4 regions of the Exiguobacterium sp. s95 genome follow, and region 4 is predicted to be linked to each of the others. Evidence: riboswitches for the same ligand, from Rfam matches in the RefSeq annotation. Region 4 holds a riboswitch; each other region holds the start of a gene.
The links. Region 4 has a riboswitch for thiamine pyrophosphate ahead of thiT (energy-coupled thiamine transporter ThiT). Riboswitches for the same ligand answer to the same signal wherever they lie in the genome.
Positions count from the first base shown of each region.

Region 1: another riboswitch for thiamine pyrophosphate. It lies ahead of KNP99_RS00865 (3-oxoacyl-ACP reductase); the one in region 4 lies ahead of thiT (energy-coupled thiamine transporter ThiT).
Region 2: another riboswitch for thiamine pyrophosphate. It lies ahead of tenA (thiaminase II); the one in region 4 lies ahead of thiT (energy-coupled thiamine transporter ThiT).
Region 3: another riboswitch for thiamine pyrophosphate. It lies ahead of thiD (bifunctional hydroxymethylpyrimidine kinase/phosphomethylpyrimidine kinase); the one in region 4 lies ahead of thiT (energy-coupled thiamine transporter ThiT).

Region 1 covers NZ_JACSMM010000001.1:166,484-172,269, forward strand. The annotation lists gene adhE (bifunctional acetaldehyde-CoA/alcohol dehydrogenase) at 1-1,807, shown strand, start outside; TPP riboswitch at 1,956-2,056, shown strand; gene KNP99_RS00865 (3-oxoacyl-ACP reductase) at 2,194-2,946, shown strand; gene KNP99_RS00870 (LLM class flavin-dependent oxidoreductase) at 2,984-4,303, shown strand; gene KNP99_RS00875 (hypothetical protein) at 4,470-5,786, shown strand, end outside.
Region 2 covers NZ_JACSMM010000003.1:258,585-264,370, forward strand. The annotation lists gene abc-f (ribosomal protection-like ABC-F family protein) at 1-846, opposite strand, end outside; gene KNP99_RS08540 (DUF1002 domain-containing protein) at 1,128-2,009, opposite strand; TPP riboswitch at 2,198-2,303, shown strand; gene tenA (thiaminase II) at 2,378-3,079, shown strand; gene KNP99_RS08550 (sporulation protein) at 3,230-4,003, opposite strand; gene KNP99_RS08555 (class I SAM-dependent methyltransferase) at 4,102-5,286, shown strand; gene KNP99_RS08560 (BrxA/BrxB family bacilliredoxin) at 5,319-5,744, shown strand.
Region 3 covers NZ_JACSMM010000006.1:102,786-108,571, reverse strand. The annotation lists gene KNP99_RS11070 (ArsR/SmtB family transcription factor) at 62-436, opposite strand; gene KNP99_RS11065 (hypothetical protein) at 514-951, opposite strand; gene thiE (thiamine phosphate synthase) at 972-1,610, opposite strand; gene thiM (hydroxyethylthiazole kinase) at 1,600-2,370, opposite strand; gene thiD (bifunctional hydroxymethylpyrimidine kinase/phosphomethylpyrimidine kinase) at 2,351-3,160, opposite strand; TPP riboswitch at 3,277-3,387, opposite strand; gene KNP99_RS11045 (murein hydrolase activator EnvC family protein) at 3,449-4,723, opposite strand; gene KNP99_RS11040 (murein hydrolase activator EnvC family protein) at 4,927-5,786, opposite strand, start outside.
Region 4 covers NZ_JACSMM010000001.1:777,648-783,433, forward strand. The annotation lists gene KNP99_RS04270 (amino acid permease) at 1-1,255, shown strand, start outside; gene KNP99_RS04275 (thiamine diphosphokinase) at 1,473-2,072, opposite strand; gene thiT (energy-coupled thiamine transporter ThiT) at 2,075-2,635, opposite strand; TPP riboswitch at 2,700-2,806, opposite strand; gene rpe (ribulose-phosphate 3-epimerase) at 2,827-3,483, opposite strand; gene rsgA (ribosome small subunit-dependent GTPase A) at 3,485-4,390, opposite strand; gene pknB (Stk1 family PASTA domain-containing Ser/Thr kinase) at 4,427-5,786, opposite strand, start outside.

The DNA of each region.
Region 1 (5,786 bases), 610 kb from region 4:
CGATCAGGAAATCTACGCGGAAGTCCGGGCGGAGATGGAAGCACTCGGTTGCTACTTCTGTACAGCAGATGAGAAAAAACGTCTCGAAGCGCTCGTCATCAAAACCGATACATGTGCCGTCAATGCTGACATCGTCGGGAAACCGGCAACATGGATCGCAGCAAAAGCCGGCATCGACGTCCCGAGCAACACCGTCATGCTCGTCGCAGAACTTGAAAAAGTCGGCTCAGAAGAACCACTCTCACACGAAAAACTAAGCCCTGTCCTTGGTGCGTATAGCGTCCAGTCAACGGAAGATGCGTTCCATGTCGCTGAACGGATGCTTGAAATCGGTGGCCTCGGTCATACGGCAGTCATCCACACGACGAATGACGACTTGATGACGACATTCGGAATGCGGATGAAAGCCTGCCGGATTCTCGTCAACAGCCCGTCAGCACACGGTGGGATTGGTGATCTGTATAACGAATTGACACCATCACTGACACTCGGTTGCGGCTCTTACGGGAAAAACTCCGTCTCTGAAAACGTAACGGCGAAACATCTACTCAATGTCAAGAAGGTGGCGAGACGACGCGTGAACATGCAGTGGTTCAAAGTACCGGAAAAGATTTTCTTTGAAAAAAATTCAGTCCAATACTTGAAATCGATTCAAGATGTCTCACGTGCGTTGATCGTCACCGATCAAGCGATGGTCGAGTTCGGCTACGCGGATAAAGTCATCCGCAACTTACCGGCAGGCGTCAGCTACCGGATCTTCGACCAAGTCGAACCGGATCCATCGGTTGCAACGGTTCAGACAGGAGCGCAAGCGATGCGCGACTTCAAACCGGACTTGATCATCGCCCTCGGTGGCGGATCAGCGATGGATGCAGCGAAAGGCATGTGGCTCTTCTACGAGCAACCGAACGAAACGTTCTCGAACTTACGTCAAAAGTTCCTCGATATCCGGAAACGGGCCTATAAATTCCCGGCGCTCGGTAACAAAGCGAAGTTCGTCGCGATTCCGACGACGTCCGGAACAGGATCTGAAGTCACACCGTTTACCGTCATCACGGACAAAGAGAAAAACGTCAAGTATCCGATTGCTGACTATGCATTAACACCAGACGTCGCAATCATCGATCCGGAATTCGTCATGACGGTCCCGGCATCAATCACGGCTGACACCGGAATGGACGTCTTGACACATGCGACAGAAGCCTTCGTCTCCGTCCTCGCGAACGACTATACGGACGGACTGGCGCTAAAAGCGATCAAGATGATCTTCGACTACTTGCCACGCGCTTATGCGAATGGTGACGATGCCGAAGCACGCGAAAAAGTTCACAATGCGTCAACGATGGCCGGAATGGCGTTTGCCAATGCCTTCCTCGGGATTAACCATTCGATCGCACACAAAATCGGTGGGGAGTTCCACACGCCACACGGTCGGACGAATGCAATTCTGATGCCACACGTCATCCGCTACAATGCAGCGAAACCGACGAAACTTGCTTCGTTCCCGAAATATGAATCATTCATCGCTGATGAACGGTACGCAGAAATCGCCCGTTATCTCGGACTACCGGCAGCGACGACGGAACAAGGTGTCGAATCATTAATCCAAGCGATCACAGAACTCGGACAACAGTTGAACATCAAAATGTCGTTCAAAGCCCAAGGCATCAAAAAAGCCGACTTTGAAGCAAAACTCGATAAGATGGCAGTCGATGCATTCGAGGATCAATGTACGACAGCGAATCCGAAAATGCCGCTCGTGACGGAACTTCGGAACATCATGGAACTTGCCTACGAAGGCGTATAACAGAGAAATAAATCATGGCAATCAAAAGAGCCTTGCTTCCGGTCGACGGAGGCAAGGCTTTCGTTCGTAATCAAAAGAGACACCGACAAAACTGTCCTGTCATTATTGACAGATATTTCTAAGACCGCTAAAGTGAAGGTAACTTGAATAGAATCACTAGGGGTGTTACTAAACTGAGATGAGTAGATACTCAAACCCTTTGAACCTGAACTAGTTCGTACTAGCGTAGGGAAGTGTAGACTCTAATAAACAAGCGAAGACCAGTCTGTCGGTTTTTTGTTATGTGATTATTTAGACGTGCGCAACTTTCCTTTTGGAGAGTTGCGCTTTTTTTGTTTACGACTTCGCTATTTAAGTTGCAAAAGACGATGAAGGAGTGGAAGACAGTGAACAGAACAGTGTTAGTGACGGGAAGCAGTCGGGGACTTGGCGCGACGATTGCAAGAGTATTGGTGAACAACGGGTTTAAAGTTGTGATTAATTATTATAAGAGCGAGGATGCGGCAGAGGAACTCGTAAATGAGCTCGGTGCAGAACATGCCATTGCCCTGTATGCGGATGTCACGAAGCGACAAGACGTCGAGACATTGATGCAGTTAGCGACAGCTCATTACGGACAAATCGATGTCGTAATCAATAATGCATTAGTCGATTTTAAGTTCGATCCGCGCGCTCAAAAATCATTCATCGATTTGGAATGGGAAGATTATCAAAAACAGTTGGATGGCACGTTGAAAGCAGCGTTCCACGTCGTGCAAAGTGTTCTGCCGCAATTCATTGAACGAAATAACGGCACCATCATCAGCATCGGCACGAATCTGTATCAAAACCCGGTAGTTCCCTATCACGAATATACGACGGCAAAAGCAGGGTTGATCGGCTTTACGCGTAATCTTGCATCAGAGCTAGGACAGTACGGCATAAACGTGAATGTCGTCTCCGGCGGCTTGTTGAAAGTGACGGATGCCAGTGCTGTGACGACCGCTGAAGTATTCGATTTAATTGCCCAATCAACTCCGTTAAAAAGAGTGACGACGCCGGAAGAGGTTGCGCAATTGGTCGCCTTTTTAGCGTCAGAAGCAGCCTCTGGCATTACCGGTCAAAATCTAACCGTAGATGGCGGATTGACGATGAACTGATGTCAGCGCTCAGGAGAAAGGAGTCAGGGACCTAAAGATGACGAAAACGAAGCAGTTAAACATCGGTGTTTTATTGTACGGCTGTGGCCATCATCAAGCGGCATGGTTAATGCCGGATTCTGCGATTGAAGAAATCGGGGAGAGCGGTTATTATCAGCGATTGGCTCAACTAGCGGAAGCGGGTTGCCTGGATGCTGTATTTTTTGCTGACAATCAATCTTTTCCTGCTGCAAACGCAACTGAACTACCGGCCTTTTGGCTCGATCCTGTAATCAATTTAACCGCTATTTCTCAAGTAACCCGCCATATCGGGTTAGTTTCAACGATATCGAGTACGTTTTCAAATCCGTATACAGCGGCGAGACAACTGTTAAGCCTTGATCACGTGACGAACGGGCGTGTCGGCTGGAACCTGGTTACGTCGATGACGGACTGGGAAGCGTTAAACCATAGTATGGATGCGCTCCCTGCAAGGGACGAACGGTATCAAAAGGCGGATGAATTTGCATCTGTAATGGAAAAATTATTTTTATCCTGGGATCGAGCTGATTTCCTTTCGAGCCGGACGGACAACCGGTTAATTGATCCTGAAAAGATTCAACCGATCCATCATAGCGGGACCTACTTCAACGTAAAAGGTCCTTCGTCTACACCGCGTAGTCCTCAAGGGAAGCCGGTGGCAATGCAGGCGGGTGCATCTGCCCAAGGGATTGCACTTGCATCAAAGCACGCGGATGCCGTCTATTCGGTGTCGTGGAATGTAAAGCAAGCGAAAGCATTCCGGGAAAGTCTACAGAAACAAATCAAAGAAAGTGAGTCACCGGAGCGGCAGATTAAAATCTTTCCTGGATTGGTTACATACGTCGGTCGAACCCGGGAAGAGGCGCTGGCGAAGAAAGCCGAACTAGATGAAAAATTACCGGTCGCGAATGCCTTGAAGCAACTGAGTTTCTTTTTGAAACAGGACTGTTCTGATTGGGATCTTGACAAAGAGGTGCCGTCCTTACCGCCTGTCGAAGCGTTTTCAGGACCCGTCGGACGCTATAAAACGATTCTTGAAATCATCGATGATACAAAGCCTACACTAAGAGAACTGTTAGGTTATCTGGCAGCTGGTGGGGGACACCTGACACTGATAGGTACACCGGAAGAAATCGTCGATCAGATGGAGCTGTGGTTTGAAATGGGTATCGCAGACGGATTTAATCTGATGCCGCCGTCACTCCCGTCAAGCTTAGAGGATTTTGTAGACCTGATCGTTCCTGAACTGCAAAAAAGAGGGTTGTTTAGAGAAGCCTATCAAGGGACTACGCTTCGGGAACATTTTGGTTTAGATCAGGTGGGCAGTCGGACGTGAAAAAAATCGTAAAGTAAGCGTTCCTGCCAATCGGAGTTCGGCGTCTGGGAAGTAGCCCGTTCGTCATGAACGGGCTACTTTTTGTATTTACTGCAGAAGATTCGTTTTCAAATCACCTGGAACAGGAATAACTATACAAACAATCTAGTCAAGGGGAGGCGCTTTTATGGAGCGGAGGCAACAGCGAAAGGAACGCTCGCATATGTTACGCAATATCTTGTTTGGTATAGGACTCGCTTGTATTGGTTTTCTCGTCCTGTTCGGTGTCATGACCGTTCTCGTCCAACAAATCGAGAAGTCTGCCGATTATCAGGCGTTCGTCGAACTGATGCAGGACACGGACGTCTCGTGGACGACATTGGAATTGACCCTCGTGTTCCTCCTGTTTTTCATCAGCGGAATGGCTGTCACGTTGCCGGAAGCCGTCAAAGAGGGATTGACGAATCAACTGATTGGCGCAAATGATACGGGGAACATCTTGTCGATTTTCGGAATCGATCTCAATCAAGTCTTGGAACCGCTATCCTTCCGCGCCGAATATGGCAGTCCCTTCTTATCGATTTTCGGAATCGGTCTATTCCTAATCTTATTCTTAGTTTTACGGATCGGCGCAACGCGTGTGACCTGGACGATTCGAACAATCAGCTTTTTAGCGGCGAGTTTCGTCTTGTTTGCATTTACGTTCAACACAGCACTCGGGATTGATGTGCTGACAATTGATCAAGCGACCGTCTGGAACGGAATCTTCATTTTACTCTTTTTGACAGGTCTGTTTTATCTCGCGTTTTATCCACGACAACTGTCCGGTATGTCAGCCGCCTCCCGTGCTGCGATCATTATCCTGATGGTCGCAAGTAGTGCACAACTGTTCTTTACGGTGACGGATGAAGCGAAATATGAGGGGGACGCCTCGACCCGGACGTGGTTGACTGTTTCGAGTTTAAACGCAGGCAGTGACGGCTGGTATGATTTGATGCACGGCAGTCAAGTGACCTACAAGGCAAATGTCCTTGGTGCAAGATTAAATGTCCCGGTGACGTTTTTGAACGGGGAAACCGACGTGACGCGGTTGAAACGATCGATGGAGGACGTCGTCAACCGAATCGACGCCGAGCGCGTCACGAATCAACTGTTGACTGTCATCGGGGGAGAACGTCCCGATTTATCGAATACGCGTTTGACGCTTGACGCAGTCGATTACGGAACGGCACGAAATGTCGTCCTTGCGGTGGACGCTCGGTCGGCCGGGCAAACGGCGGCCGCTGATCAAGTCGAACAGGATAAGCCGTTCCCGTTTTGGCTGTTTCTGATTGTCCCGTTCGTCGTCTATCTCCTTGTCAGCATCCGGGCCTTTAAGAAAATATACGATCCCGTCGTTTTCGCTGTTGCGACCAGTTTGATTAGCTGGTTCATCTGTTCGCTGACGGGGACATCGTTTGCACTTTTATGGCAAGACGAGGCTCTCGTCCGGTTCAGTCAAGAG
Region 2 (5,786 bases), on a different contig from region 4:
GGCTTCATTTGCCCACTGGCGCAAGCGCCGAATCGCATCCTTCATCTGTTTGATTTTCTTTTGTTGTTCCGTGTAGGCGTGGAATTGTTCGAGGAGCAGGCGTTCTTTCGCGACCGTGTACGCCGAATAATTTCCTGGGTAGATTGTCAGTTCACCATCTTCAAGTTCAGCGATCAAGTTGACACTTGCGTCAAGAAACACGCGATCATGCGAGACGATGATGACAGCGCCCGGATAACTGTTTAAAAATTGTTCGAGCCATTCGATTGCTGCGAGATCGAGGTGATTCGTCGGTTCGTCGAGAATCAACAAGTCTGGTTCCACCAGCAGCATCCGGCCGAGGCAGATTTTCGTTTGTTCGCCACCACTTAATTGAGAAAAGGGACGTGTCAGCAAGGCATCGAGGTGGAGTCCGTTAATCATGCGCTGGATTTTCGAGTCGAGCAGGTAACCGTCCTGTTGTTCGAATTGTTCGGTCACACGCGTATACTCATTTAGCACATCGTCCAGGTGGTCAGCACTTGCCATTTGTTGTTCAAGCTGATGCATCGTCGTCCGTAAGGCGACGATTTGGGCAAATGCGGTCCAGAGAACATCAAGGCCCGTCAATTCTTCTGCGAACTGTGGAATTTGAGCCAAATAACCGATGGAAAGTCCTTTTTTGAGATAAAGGGTTCCGCTGTCCGCTGTTTCGAGTTGCGCGATTAAACGCAGTAACGTGGTTTTTCCGGTTCCGTTTCGACCGATCAATCCGATGCGGTCAGCTTGTTTAAGATAGAGCGAGACATCGGTTAAGACGGATGCTCCCCCAAATTGTTTTGTCAGGTGTTGGATGTCGCAAATCATGATCAGTAACTTCCTTTCATGCGCATCAAAAAACGGAGAACGCAAATAGCGCTCTCCGTTTACCGTAAAAGGTGCGCTTTGCTTTATTTTTCAGATGGATGTTCCTAAGAAAAGGGCAGACTCGTCCTTTAGAACGCCATTTCATGAAAAATCGCGCGCAACAGATAAAGTTGTTCCATCAACCATTGCTTACACGCAGCAAAACCCATCTTTTACACCACCTTTTCGTTTCGATAAAGTTAGTTTACCATGTTTTGAACTGAAAATGAAATCGTTTTCAGTTACTTGAACAGTCCGGAAATCGAGTTAAAGAACTTACTTAAGCCGTCAAACAGTTTTGCAAAAAATCCTTTCGTTTCTTCGGAGGTCGCGAACGCGTGGATATCTTGCCCGGCACCCTTTAATCCGGTCTCGATTTGTCCCCAGTTCAAGTCAGCTTTCTCCATTTGACTGAACAATGACGTCAACCGCTCCATTTGGGCGTCCGACAACTGGATGTTGTTATTTTGAATGACTTGGATGATGACATTCTCGATATCGACTTTGGTTTTCGGCTTTTGTTTGGCGATCTCTGCTTTGATTTCATTCATCAGTTCGGCGACTTTGTCCGTCCCGACCGTTTTTCCGACATCGGAAGTGACCGATAACTCTTGTTGGGCTAAATCTTTTCGTTCATCCGTCAATTTAATGCCGGTCTCAGCCGACGTTTGATCGTATGCTTTCATGATCCCCGTCAAAGCAGAGGTCCCGGTGACTTTATAAGGGGAAGTGATTGTGATGTCGGCGTCCGTTACGCCTGCAGTGACGAGCGCGTTCAAGTACATGTCTTTTGTTACCCAGGTAATGTTTTCGGTCGCGACAGATAAACCGTCGCCTTTTTCAGCGAGTTCGATTTTTGCGGAAGAGTACATATTGCCGCCGAGTTGCGATTGGGGAACGTTTTTCCCTAAATATTTTTCTTCATCCGCTGCCGTGGCGATGACGGGCGTAATGCCTTCCGGCGCATTCAATCGGGCGAGTACCCAGGCTTTATCCTTTGCCCCGAGCGATTCACCAAGCGTGATGATTGTTTTATCGACGACTTGCTCTGCTGAAGCAGCAGTCGGTAGAAGTAAACTTGTCGCTAAAAGCGTCGTGGTCATGATTTTTGTTGCTTTATTCATAGTATAAATCCTCCGAGTATAGTAGGTAGTATCAGGTGCTAATTTCATTGTAAGTGACGTCTTCCAGAACGGAATCGGTCTTGAGGCGGAATGAACCGCCCACCTCGTGTCCCTAATCCTATACTACATTTCATTATAAAATCCTGATCATGTGACTGAAAAAATGATATAGTGAAGAGGAATTAAATAATGACCACTAGGGGAGTCGGTAGGCCGACTGAGACGACGAAGACGTTCGGACCCTTTGAACCTGATTAAGTTTGGACTTACGGAGGGAAGTGGCGTGAATATCTCTCTTGTTGTCTCTTCACGTCATGCCCTGTTCGTAGGGTGTGGCGTTTTTTGATTCAACAAAAGGGGGAATTAGGTTGAAATTCAGTCAAGAAATTCGGCAAGCCGCAAAAACATATTGGGACAGCAGTTTTTCCCATCCATTCGTCACAGGCATTGGTGACGGGACGTTACCGCTCGAAAAATTTCGACATTATGTCATGCAGGATGCGTATTACTTAAAACATTTCGCAAAAATTCAAGCCCGGGCCGCCTCAAAGGCAACGGATTTTGCGATGATCGCGGAACTCGCGGAACATGCGACATCGACCTATGCGGCTGAGCTATCACTCCATCAATCGTTTTTTGAACCGCTCGCTATTACGGAAGCGGATTTAGCAGCGTTCGAACCGGCACCGACTGCGTATGCCTATGTCTCACATATGCATCATGCGAGCGAGGGGACACTCGGGGAAACGATTGCAGCGATTTTACCGTGTTACTGGCTTTATTATGAAGTCGGACAACAACTGTTGACGAAGTCACCGGCGTCACCGATTTATCAACAGTGGATTGCAACATACAGCTCGGAATGGTTCGAACGGGTCGTCTTTGAACAGGTCGACCGGCTGGATGCTTTGGCGGCGCAAGCGACTGAAGCAGAACGGGAACGGATGAAACACCATTTCGTCAGAAGCTGTTATTACGAATTGATGTTTTGGGAAATGGGCTGGACGGAAGAAACGTTTGAACGTCTCTTTACACAAGTTACGCGTCAACCAAAAGTAACGAAACGATAAGTACAGCTTTAGCCGCTGTTGATCAGCGCGATCAGACGGCAGACTGCACAAAACCTGAGCAATTTTCAGCTTTCGTAAAGAAAGTCATGGCAATCGCTCAGTTTTTTTTGTTGGTGGATTACAGGCATGATGAAAATTCTGGTAAGGAAATCAGCTGTACCGTTCAATCAAATCGTTTAATTGTTGTTTGACGGCGTTTCGGTCCATCAAATCGTGGTTCGATAAGGATAGCTTCGTCATCGTCTCATCCGCACCCGCCATCTCACTGAAGAGCGAACCTAAGTCGTGGGCACGACGGTCGATTTGCAAGACGATGTCGATGCCGGTACGGTCTTGGAGCATGATGAGTTCGACTTCATCGAGTTTATGGGCGAAGTACGTATTGCGTGCCGAATACTCGAGTTCCTGGGCGATCGGTAAATCCTTCCGGTAACGCCCGGGAAGTTTTTCCGTGTCCGCTTTCTTGAGTCGGAAACCAAGTTCTTCCATCGCTTCTAAGATAACGGATTGGAGGTCATTGGCTTGGACGATGATGGCGTCCCGGTCTGACGGATCGACCGCCTGGGCGATATCGAGACCCGTTTCAATCCATGACTTCGATTGACTGACCGAGAGCGGCGTATTGAATGGTACTTGAAGCGTAAACGGAATTTCGCGTTCGACACCTGCTTCAATCGTAAAGGCGGCTTCGTTTAGCGAAAAACGATCGAGTGTGAACGTCGTAAATGTCGTGCTGTCCCTGACTTCTTCTTTATATTGTGTATTAAACGCTAAATAAATCCGATCGATTTCTTGGTCGACATTGCCGCCTTTAATATGGACGGTTCCGTGAATCTGTCCGCCTGGCTCACAGCGTTCGCTGTCGAGTCGTGTATCGACTGTGGCGGCACCGATTCCGATTTGTGATAAAAGTTTTTTGAACATCGTTCGTTCCTCCTTTAATGATGAAGCTACCTTACTTGTCGAATAGGGTGGAATTTGCTACAGTTTCGAAAGAACAATCAGAAAAGGACGGGACTACAGTGGAATTACACCAAGTAAAAGAATTACTCACTCAAAAGCTCGAGGCTGCTGCTCTCGTGCATGCAACGATTAGTGGTCCGCGCCAAAAGTCGAATGATCTTCGAAGAATCAAACTAAAACCGATTCTATTGAAAGATACGTATGCAATCCAGTTAGAGTTTCAATATGAACGGATAATTAAACACGAAAATTTGTCGGTTGATGAATTTTTAGAACGACTCGACGGATTGATGGAGGAATTCCGTCAATTTTTATTCCGTTTCGAGACGGAAGAAGTTCAGTTCCAGTTATCCAAAAAAATGAAAGTATCGTTAAAAACAACGCAACAGTCACCCCTGCAAGCAGAACTGTCACATAACCGTAAAAAAAGTCATCTCCTTGAAGATGGTGTCGTCGTTCCGTTTTTAGTCCGACTCGGTGTCATGACGGAAGACGGACAAGTCAAACGGCAAAAGTACGATAAATTTAAACAAATCAATCGGTTCCTGGAGTTCGTCGAAGATAGTATTTCCGCGTTACCGACAGACCGAACGTTACGGATTCTTGATTTCGGTTGTGGAAAATCGTACTTGACGTTTGCCTTGTATCATTATTTAAGTGTCGTCAAAGGCTTCGACTTGAAAGTGACCGGACTTGATCTCAAAAAAGAAGTCATCGAAGAATGTACAGCGATTGCGCGCGATCTCGACTATACGAATCTCGAGTTTCGTGTCGGGGACGTCCATGATTATAACGAAGATACAGAGGTTGACTTAATGGTGACGCTTCATGCCTGTGACGTCGCAACGGATGTTGCACTTGCCCGCGCCGTTGATTGGAATGCGTCTGTCATCTTAAGTGTCCCGTGTTGTCAAAAAGAACTCAATCGTCAACTCGACTGTTCACCACTCGACGTCATGTTGCAACACGGGCTGATTCAAGAGAAGTTCGCTTCGCTTGCGACGGATTCGATCCGTGCCGAAATCTTGACGCTCGTCGGTTACGAGACACAATTGCTTGAATTCATTGATTTAGAGCATACACCAAAAAATGTCTTGATTCGTGCGTATAAAAATGACCGTCAGCCGTCGGAAGAAAAAATTGACCGTTACGTCGCCTTCCGTGATCTACTACATGCGAAACCATATTTGGCGCAAGAATTAAGCGGCAGACTTGGACAGATTTCATCTAAACTCGTACAATAAGGAAGAGAACGAATAAGGGAGGAATTAGACCGATGGATTTCCAAATGTATTTTGAAGACGTCGTCCAGACAGCACGTAAAGAAGCGGCAGCTGCTGGTTTTGAAGAATTAACGACAGCTGAAAGCGTCGATGACGCGATGAAGCGTGAAGGATTGACACTTGTCCTTGTCAACTCAGTATGTGGATGTGCAGGTGGGATTGCTCGCCCGGCAGCTGCTTACGTCAATCGAATGGAAGGCGTGAAGCCAGATCATTTCGTAACGGTGTTTGCGGGACAAGACCGTGAAGCAACGGACCGGGCACGCGAGTACTTTGAAGGGTATCCACCTTCATCACCATCATTCGCTTTGATGCAAGATGGCAACATTCTTTCGATGGTTGAACGTTTCGACATCGAATCGTTTACTGCAGAAGAAGTTGTTGAAAAATTAGAGTCATTGATTGAAATTTACGCATAAGTGAATCAACTGGAGCCGTGTTTCTTAATTGAAACACGGCTC
Region 3 (5,786 bases), on a different contig from region 4:
AAAAAGCTAAAAAACGCACCGCAGTTCTTTATCGGACTGCGGTGCGTTTTTTATATTTTTCTCAAGAAGAAGCCTTTCCTTCATTCACATGCTCCATTGCCAAATGAACTAACGACGAGACATGATGGTCATCAAGTGAATAATAGACAACTTTTCCTTCTTTACGATATTTGACGAGACCTTGTTTCAATAACGTTCTTAAGTGATGCGAAGCCGTCGCAATCGAACAATCAACTGATGCCGATACGTCACAAACACAAAGTTCTCGCTCGACCGTCAATGCATAAGCGATTCGTAGACGCGTTGCGTCCGATAACACTTTAAACAATTTCCCAATCTCAAGCGTCGGGATTTTCTCAACGGCATGACCAATTTCAGTAGCACGTTTTTTATCGATCGCAATCGTCTCACAGCGTGGTGCCTCCACTGTCTTCACCTCTCCTCCAAACTATTGCACCATCCTAAAACAACAAATGCAAGTAAGATGACTACGATGATTCGCGAGGTGAAGATTCATTTCCGATGTTTTTTTTGGATTGTACGAAAAACTGCCCATCCCCCTAATCGATTCCCGATATCCCAAACGATTCGATTAGTATCGACAGCCCGTACACCGATATCGATGATACTTGTATTTCGCAATCGCTCCTTATATCGATTCGATAGGAAGCGTGGTAACGGTACTTGTAACATCACTCGATAAAATAAATCGAGGTGTGTATGGCCCCAGATTTCCGTAGCGATGGATGCCGTTTTAATCAACAGCGGCCGTTTATATCGTTGTTGGTGTTTGTTTTTTAACAAAACCGCCAATTCAAATGCATAACGATTCGGATAGGGAAACAATTTCCAACCTAAATGATACTTTCCACGGTTGTCGATTCGAATGATTTGTGGTTCGATTCGATACCGAATCCAGCCTCCCCGAAAGCGAATGACTTGCCATTTCACGTACATCACCTCTTCAGTGATTATACCCGGTCTGATACTATTTGACGCGCAGTCTGAACCGCCTCTTTGAACTCTCGTGCCGCACGTTCAATATCTGGTGCTGCGAATAAGGCAGAGACGACGGCATATCCTTCAAGCATCTCGAATAAGTCGGGCACCACATGATGTGTGATTCCACCAATCCCGACGAGAGGAAGGGAAACAGCCCGGCGAATCGCCCGGAGTGTTTCGTTTGTCATCTGACTCGCATCGTCTTTTGTCGCCGTTGGATAGAGCGACCCTACGCCAAGATAAGTTGCCCCGTCTTGCTCTGCTTCGATTGCCTGTTCAACGGTGGAAACAGAAACCCCAATCGTGGCTTCCGGTAACAGCTTACGTGCTTCCTTCAAAGGGATGTCCTCTTGCCCGATATGCAGACCTGCACCGACGATTTGTGCGATATCAATCCGGTCATTGATGATGAGTGGGACGCCGTAACGAGACATCATTTTCTTCAAGTCACTCGCTTGTTCGAGAAATTCTTTCCCTTGCGCCTGCTTTTCACGAAGCTGGACCATCGTCGCGCCACCTTTTATTGCTGCTTCGACCGCATCAATCAAGGCAACGTCCGGGTGAAAGCGCCGATCTGTTACCGCATAAACCGTGTAATCATTCTCCACTGGTCAATACCCCTTTCAAACTTTCTTCTGTAGTCAAGCTGATTGCGTTGAACAACCCCATCCGGAAATCACCAAGTCCCGCTGCTTCATCTGCGACTTCACCCGCTTTTCCCATTAAATACGTCCCATAGGTCGCTGCTTCGAATGCATCATACCCTGCTCCAAGTAGGGTTCCGATGAGCGATGCCGTCATGCAACCTGTCCCTGTAATGTGTCCGAGTCGTGGCGTTCCTACGGTTAGTTTTACTTGTCGCTTGCCGTCTGTAATGAAATCAACCGGTCCCGTTACGACGAGAGTCGTCCCGAGCCGTCCAGCAAACTCATGGACGACTTGAAAATCTAATGTCTCTCCGGAAGCGACATCGACTCCTTTTGAACGTCCGACTTGACCGATGAGCGTCTTGATTTCAGAGACGTTCCCCTTAATGACCGTAAAATGAATTGCTTCGAGTAACTCTTTCGTGAATTGTGTCCGAAGTGTCGTCGCCCCCATTCCGACTGGATCTAAAATAATCGGTTTCTTCAATCGGTTAGCCGTTTGACCTGCCAACAATTGCGACGCTCGTGAAGCTGCGTTCAATGTCCCGATATTGATAACGACAGCATCTGCATGTCCAACCATTTCCTCGACTTCTAGGATATCTTCCGCCATGACAGGTGAACCCCCGAGCGCAAGGGTCATATTGGCACACTCATTAATCGTGACCGCATTCGTTAAATGATGAATTAATGGTTTTTTATCATGAATGGTTGTAAGCATCCGTTTCCCTCCAAATGTCATAAAAGTGATGTGTCGGTCCGATTCCGTTCCCTAAGGCAAATCCATGCCGGATTGCTTCAGTTACGTACCGTTTAGCATAAATCACGCTATCCTTCAGGGAATCTCCCAGCGCAAGACGTGCCGCAATCGCGGAAGACAATGTACATCCAGTACCATGTGTATGCTGGCGTTTTAATCGTGCCTCCTGAAACAGATGATGCCTCCCTTCCGTGTATAAAATATCCGAGGCATCCGTACTTTCAAGATGACCGCCTTTTAACAGGATAGCGATGTCTCGTTTTTGTGCGAATTCCGTCGTCGCCAGCTTCATTTCATCAATTGTCGAAATCGCTTGCCCTAACATGCGTTCCATTTCCGGAATATTCGGGGTCGTCAAGGTTGCAAGCGGCATCAAATGCTCCATTAATGCTTGTTCAGCATATTTCCTTAACAGCGCATGCCCCCCTTTTGCGACCATCACGGGGTCTAAGACGACTGGTCCCTGATAATGTTTCAAACATTTGGCAATGACTTGAATCGTTTTTTCATTCGAGACCATCCCAATTTTAACGGCATCTACACGAATATCGCTAAAAATCGAGTTCAACTGGGCTTCGACAAGCGTTGGTGATACATCTTCAACTGCTTGTACGCCTAACGTATTTTGCGCTGTGATAGCAGTAATTACACTCATACCGTAAACCCCAAGAGCAGAAAAAGTTTTTAAGTCGGCTTGAATTCCAGCTCCACCACTAGAGTCTGATCCAGCAATCGTCAGTACATGTTTCATCGATAGACCTCACTTTCTATGAGAGCACAAGGAGAAAGCGGAACGAAAAAAAGCGCCGTCCGCTGTAAAAAAGCAGACGACGCCATGAAAAACCAACGAGTGTGGTCACTTATTCATGTCTTCAATCTCAACTTTCCTACGCTGGTATTATCCAGATCAGGTGATAGGGTCGAAAACAGAATGGTTTTCCTCTCAGCCAGATTCCTCCAGCTCCCCTAGTTGCTCATGATTTAAATTTCTCTTTCACTGTAGCATAGCGCCATAAAAAAAACGAGCCGAAGCTCGTTTTTATAAGTATGCTAATGGATTAACTGTGTTAGCTGGTCCTGTCGCACTGTATTGGTAACCACCAATATGCAATTCAAAATGAAGATGTGCGCCCGTCGAGTTTCCCGTATTTCCGAGCGTACCGATTTGTTGCCCTTGCGAGACCGTTTGTCCAGCATGAACTGATAATGAATTCATATGCGCGTAAACTGTTGTATACACTTTCCCATTCAAGAAATGTGAAATCATCACGTGATTTCCGTACGGTCCACCGCTTCCTGCTGTGATGACCGTTCCTGAAGCTGCTGCGACGATTGATGATCCGACTGACCCTCTAAAGTCGACACCATTATGGAAAGTATACCCATTCGCACCACTCGCTGGTCCGAATCCTTGTGAAACACTTCCTGACGCAGGGCGAACGAACTGCGCCGAACCACTCGGAACACTAGCGACTGGCGTAGCACTTACGACCTTCTTAGACGTCCCGGCGTTGTTTTTTTCCGCCGCCTCCGCCGCCTTTTCCGCTGCCGCTTTTTCAGCTGCTGCCTTTTCCGCTGCTGCTTTAGCTGCTGCCTTTGCTGCCGCAATCGCACGTTCTTGCGCTTCTAATGTCGCTTGAAGTTCTTTCGCATTCAGAAGTTTTGTCGTAAATTTTGTTTTACCTTGACGTAATTTTTTTAAGGTTGCACTACGTGCTTTCATTTGCTGTTTGAGTTCCTTTTTTTGAACCAAAAGGGCTTCTTTTTCTTTCACTCGCTCTTCCTTTTTATCCACAAGCGTCGCTTTAGCATCAGCTAATTTTTTTTGCGTTTCAAGGTAAGCAGAAATCATCTTGTCATCTTGTTCAGCAATTTTTTTCCCTGCCATCACACGACTAAAGAGATCGCCAAGATCTTTCGAACCAAAAATGACTTCTTCCCATTTAATCGAATTCCCATCATTTTCTTGAAGCACACGAAGACGGTCTCCTAACAGCTCTTCCTGGCGTTTTAACATTTCTTCATAATGGATAATGTCTGCCTCAAGCTCTTCAATTCGTTCATTCAACTGACGAATCTGTTTATTTTTTTCTGAGACACGAAAAATATTTTCATTGATTGCTGCATCAATCGCATTGATTTGACGTTGCTCTTTTGAAATTTTAGATTCTTGTTTTTTGATTGATTTTTCTAGTTTACGTTGTTCAGCTGCATTATCTGCTTTCTTTTCTTTGATTGTAGCCGCTTGAGTGATTGGGGTGTTCGTCAATAATAACGTCCCTAATAGTACGGTAGAAAATAACTTTTTTAGCATATGTGAGTTCCTCGCTTATGTATGAATTCGATTTTTGAAGTCCTGTTCCGTAGTGAAACTATCTGAAATTGATTATAGCACCGTAATAGTTTCAGAAAAATTTCATTTACATTTCAAATGAAAACGTTATTTTGTAATATAACAACTAATTATTCAAACTGTATAAAAAAGAACCTCTACAATGTAGAGGTTCTTTTACGATTTTATAACATTGACATAGGATTAACACTATTTGCAGGGCCTGTTCCGCTGTAGATATACCCACCGACATGAATTTCGAAGTGTAGGTGTGGTCCAGTCGAGTTACCCGTGCTACCAAGTGCACCGATTTGTTGTCCCTGGCTGACACGTTGTCCTGCACGCGCATTCAATGAACTCATGTGCGCGTAAACCGTCGTATACGTTTTTCCGTTCAATTGGTGAGCAATCATGATGTGATTTCCGTAAGGACCACTACTAGAAGCCGTAATGACAGTTCCTGTTGCTGCTGCGACAATTGGTGTTCCAACCGGTGCACCAAAGTCGATTCCATTATGGAATCCATACCCATTTTCACCACTTGCTGAGCCGTATCCTTGTGTAGTCGCACCACTTGTCGGATGAATGAACAATGCTGAAGATGCAGCTGGAGCCGGAGCTGGATTCGGTGCTACTGGTGCTGGTTTTGGTGTTACAGGCGCTGGTGTCGGCGTTGATTGTTTTGTTGAATTCGTTGTTGCTTTTTGACGCGCTGCTTGTTTTGCAGCTTGCTCGGCTGCCGCTTTTTCTGCTGCAGCTTGCTCAACTGCTGCCTTTTCTGCCGCTGCCTGATCGGCTGCTGCTTGTGCTGCTTGAGCTTCAGCACGGGCTTTTGCTTCTCGTGCTTCTTGTGCTTTGCGCTCTTTTTCAATCCGTGCTTCACGTTCACGTGCCGCTTTTTCTGCCGCGATTGCTTTTTCTTGCGCAATCAAGATTTGTTGAACTTCTTTCGCGTCCATCAACTGTGTCTCAAATTTCTTTTTTTGCTTCTTAAGTTCTTTAATGCGTTTGTTTCGTTCACTGATTTGTTGTTCGAGCTCTGCCT
Region 4 (5,786 bases):
CTTAACGATGCTCTGTCTAGGAGAGATGGCTGTCCACATGCCTGTGTCCGGTTCATTCCAAACGTATACGACACGTTTTATCGGTCCAGGCATCGGTTTTGCCGTCGGTTGGATTTATTGGCTCGGCTGGGCCGTGACCGTCGCTCTTGAAATCACAGCTGCCGGTAGTCTGATGGATCGCTGGTTTCCACAGGTTCCCGTCGTCATCTGGTGCGCCTTATTTACCGTCATCTTATTCGGATTGAACGCGATCTCTGCGAAAGCATTCGGAGAAGCAGAATTTTGGTTTTCAAGTCTTAAAGTACTCGCCATCCTGTTCTTCATCGGACTCGGGGGAGCCGCATGGTTCGGATGGATTGATATGGCGGCTGAACGACCAGCTACGTTGTTCGCGAACTTCACGGCGAACGGCTGGTTTCCGAACGGGGCTCTCGGCGTCTTGACGACGATGATTGCCGTCAACTTCGCTTTCCAAGGAACAGAATTGATTGGTGTCGCTGCCGGGGAATCGAGTGATCCAGAAAAATCGATTCCGAAAGCGATTCGTAATACGGTTTGGCGGACGTTTATTTTCTTCGTCCTCTCGATTACAATTATCGGGGCTTTAATTCCGTATGAATCGGCGAGCGGCATCAGCAGTCCCTTCATCATGGTATTTGACGCAATCGGTATCCCATATGCTGCAGATTTGATGAACATCGTCGTTTTGACGGCACTCTTATCCGTCGGAAACTCTGGACTGTATGCTGCGACACGCATGCTCTGGTCGATGTCGCAAGAAGGCATGATTTCAAAGAAACTCGCCATCGTCAATCAGCGGGGTGTGCCGATGCGCGCCTTAACGTTCACGATGCTGTTCGCGATGTTATCCTTATTGACGGCATTCTTCGCAGAAGATACCGTCTTCATCTGGCTATTATCCATCGCCGGTCTCGGAGCACAAGTCGGTTGGATCTCGATTTCCGCTTCGCAAATCGCTTTCCGACGCCAATTCATCAAGGCAGGACACACGCTTGACGAACTGAAGTTCAAAACACCGTTCTTCCCAGTCTTACCCATCCTCTCATTCTCACTCAATCTGCTCGTCTTAATCAGTTTGGGTTTTCAAGCCGATCAACGCGTCGCCTTATATCTCGGCGTCCCTTTCTTCCTACTGACATGGGCAAGTTACCATCTTTTCGTCAAAGGAAAACATATCGCTGCAAAAAGCGAACAACAAGCAGCCAGTTCGACACTTCAAAACGAACAACGATGACTTGTTATCTGGCCCTGGATACACCGGGTGCCGGAATCCGTTGAACTTAAACAGTCGACTGACTAATAAATCAAAACGCCGATGCTTCCGTTTTACATACGGAGTCATCGGCGTTTGCCATACCTATCTTTTTGTTCATGACGTCATGACGTGTACTTGAAGAACGCATGTCCCGGTCGCATCAGCGAGATATGATGGAATCGCGTCTATCGCGTTTTTATTTTTCATGCGTGCGCAGGACGAGGACTTCCCCTTCGACGACCGTCACTTGCGCAACACCAACCCACTCATTGCTGACCGTCAGCGAACCACCGACCGGAACAGGATGCTCCGTCAAGGGGTATTTGACGCCGCGTAACGTCAAGTTCGACGGGACAAGGGGAATGAATGACAGGTAATGATACCCTTCAGACGCGAGTTCGTACTGACCGGTTTTCCAGTACCGGACATCCTCACGTTTCGTCACGAGTCGTGCCATCGGAAATTGTTTTAACAAATAGACGTTCTGTAGCGTCATGTCGAGCCGACCACCCGTCGCACCAAAGATGAGTAGTTCAGCACCTGCAGCCTGTTCGGTAGCGTAACGTAACGCTAGTTCTAAGTCCGTTTCATCTTTTTCTGCCGGATGAAGCAATCCACCATCCGGAACGTATCCGAGCGAATCAAAGTCACCGATTGCCACATCAAAATCAAGTCCTTGCTCCACTAATGTCGCAATCCCGCCGTCAACACCGATAATCATCGTCTTGTCTTTCACGAATGGTGCGAGCGTCGGGACGTCTTCTACCGGTCCTGCCGCAACGATTAAAACTCTCATCTTTAAATACCGCGAGCGGAGTAACGTAAAAGACGTGGTGCTGTCGTAAGCAAAATACCTGCAACGACCCCACATAAAACGTACGACGGAGCCATATACGTCGCGTTATAAATGAACGAGTAAGGAACGACTGGTCCTTTGGCATACTCTGCAAAAAAGACGATTCCACTGATGACATGACAGATGTAACGTAGACCGGCACCTAACAAGGTCGCAAACAAAACAATCGTCATGAGACGCTTTTTTTGACCTTCTGTTGCTGCTTTTTTGACTTGGCCTGCAAACACTCCACTCAAACCGACGACACCATATGCAAGCGTATAGTCAAGCAGCGGTTGGACGACCGTCAAGACTTGCGGAGCGAACATCAATTGAATCGTTCCGACGAGCGCACCCGTGATGACACCACCAACGACGCCGTGACGAAAGGCCATGACGAAAATCGGTAACATCGCTAAGCTGATGGATCCGCCTTGTGGCATTTTGAACGGAATCAATAAATCAAATACAACACCGAGACTCGCGAAAATCGCAATCTCCATTAACATTTGTAATCGTTTCATACTGTGTTCCTCCTAAAAATAAAATAATGATGACAACAAAAAGGCAGTACGACGGACGCCGTACTGCCTGCGTGCGCCACATCCCTACGTCCGTCTGAACGGAACAGGTTCGAAGGGTTAAAGTCTACTCACTTCTCTCAGCCGCTTGACGCGACACCCCTTGCGGTCAAAATTTAATTGTCTTGGCTCTATTATACGTGAGCCGCGTTTCGAATACTAGTGATGGCTTCCGCATAGTCTGGTGCATTGTAGATTGCAGAACCTGCGACAAGGACGTTTGCCCCATTGTCGATACACAGTTTTGCCGTTTCCGCGTTGACACCACCATCGATTTCAATTTCGAACGTCAAACCGCGCTCTGCTTTGATCATCGCCAATTGCTTCAGCTTCGTCATGACGCTCGGCAAGAAAGCTTGTCCGCCAAATCCTGGATTGACCGTCATCAACAAGACCATGTCGACTTCTTCTAGGACATGTTCAATCGTCGACAGTGACGTGTGTGGATTCAGCACGACGCCGGCCTTTGCTCCAGCCCCTTTAATTTGTTGCAAGACACGATGGACATGATTCGTCGCTTCGACATGGAAGGTGACGATATCCGCTCCTGCCGCTACAAACGCTTCGACGAAGTTTTCTGGTCGATCGATCATTAAATGAACGTCAAGGACCATGTCCGTCTTTTGACGAAGACTACTGAGGACGGGTAGACCAAATGAAATGTTCGGGACGAACTGGCCGTCCATGACGTCGAAATGGATGTAATCTGCTCCTGCCGCCTCGACAGCTTTAACGTCTCGTTCTAGGTTGGCGAAATCTGCTGATAAAATAGATGGTGCGATTTTAATCATTTCAATACCTCCGCGCTCGATTCTTGATTTCCTCTACAAACATACCATAATTCGTATAGCGTGAGGACATGATTTCTTCTCCCTCAACTGATTTTTTGACAGCACAGCCTGGTTCGTTTAAATGCAGGCAACCACGGTATTTGCACGTATCTTGCCGTGCGACGAATTCCGGAAAACACCAACGTAATTCTTCGATTTCCATCTCGTGTGGAAAATCGAGGTTCGAAAACCCTGGCGTATCAGCAATCAAGCCCTCTGCAAGCGGAATTAACGTCACATGACGCGTCGTATGTCGTCCGCGTCCGAGCGATTTCGAGATGTGGCTCGTCTCGAGATCGAGCGTCGCATCGAGCGCATTCAACAATGAACTTTTTCCGACTCCCGACTGTCCCGCGAGCACACTTGTTTTTTCCTTGAGTAGCGGGCGGACTTCCTCTACCCCTTCTAGCGTCTCACTCGACGTCTCAATCACCTGATAACCGATTTGTCGGTAACCGGCAATCGCCGTCCGGACTTCTGCTTCCGCTGTTCCTTGCAACAAATCCATCTTCGTCAAGATAATGATAGGTTGAATCTCTTTTGCTTCGATTAAGACTAAAAATCGATCGAGCAAATGGGCTGAAAAGTCCGGTTCTGCTGCTGAGACGACAAGCAACGCTTGATCGATGTTTGCGACCGGTGGACGAACCAGGAAATTTTGCCGTTCCTTCACTTCTAAAATGTATCCAGTTTCGCTTTCGATATGCAATACGACCTCATCTCCTACAACAGGACTGATACCACGTTTTCGGAAGTTTCCCCGAGCGCGCGATCGCACCTCGCCCTGCGTCGTCATGACATCATAAAACCCACCTTGTAGACGAATGATCGTCCCGTCCCGATTTTCTTCGATACGATTTTCTGCCATCCCATGCCCTCCTTCAATTTGCGGTTCGTAGCACACTCATTGTTCTGCTTTCGCTTGTTTATAGGTAATCGTTTTCGAGCGATACACTACATCATCTTTATAAATTGTGATTTTTCCTTCTTCGCCCGGATCAATCGTCACCGGAACATCAAATGTTTCATCACTGTCAATCGACTCTTCAATCACCGTACGTTTCCCTTTAGCATCATCCGTCTCGATTCGAATGACTTGCCGCGGCGGATCTTCATCCCCTTCACCTACAGCATCGTAGGCTACTTTTTCCGGGAAGGTCGCCGTCACGGTTTGTTCTTCCTCCCCTTTTGAAATAAAGACCGTCACGGAATCGTTCGGCTCGACTTTGACACCCGCTTGCGGAAATTGACGAATGACTTGGTCCAGTTCGACTTCACTCGAAAATTCTTGTTCGAATGTACCGTCGAGACCTGTCGCGTCCAAGTACGCTTTTGCTTCAGCACTCGACATGTTCGTCAAATCCTTCAATTCAAACGCTGACGAACCTTCGGATACCGTGATTGTAATCGTCTGTTCCTTTGCAATCACTTCTGTTCCGGCTGAAATCGATTGCCGGATGACATTGCCTTGTTTGATGTCTTCCGACTCTTCTTTTTCGACATCTACTTTTGAGAACCCAGCATCCTTCAAGATCGAGGTCGCTTTTTTCTCTGTTTCGTCCGTTACATCCGGCACTTCGACCGGATCACTGCCCGTAGAGACAACAAGATTGACCGTCGAACCTTTTTTGACGGTCACTTTTGCCCGCGGTGCTTGACTGATGACAAGTCCTTCATCAATCGTATCACTCGATCGCTTAGTCGATTCGACGATAAAACCGAGTTTCTCAAGTTGTTTTTCGGCCTCGTCCGCATCTTCTTTTGCGACATCCGGCACAACGACTGTCGGATCCGGCCACATCGCGAACGTTGTCGCGGCACCTCCGAGTAGGAGGAGGAATACGAGCACAATCCACCATCGCTTTTTTTTCTTTTGCTTCGGTACAACTGTCGCGACCGTAGCTTCTTCTTCCTTGACCGGAGTTCCGGACGGAGCCGAGACTGGACTTAACACCATCGTTTGCTCCATCGGATCTTCCCCGCGAACCCCTTCATCTGCTCGTTCAACAGATAATGCCGTCACCATATCTTCCCGAAATTCAGCAACGGATTGTTGCCGATCGTGCGGGGCCTTCGCTAGTGCCTGCATGATACAGTTTTCTAGCGCTTGCGGCACGGAAGGATTCAAGACGGATGGCCGCCGCGCTGTATCTTGCAAGTGTTTTAATGCCACGGCAACGGGTGAATCTCCTTCGAACGGGACGTGTCCTGTCACGAGTTCATAAAGGACAGCACCGAGCGAATAAATATCCGATTTTTCATCG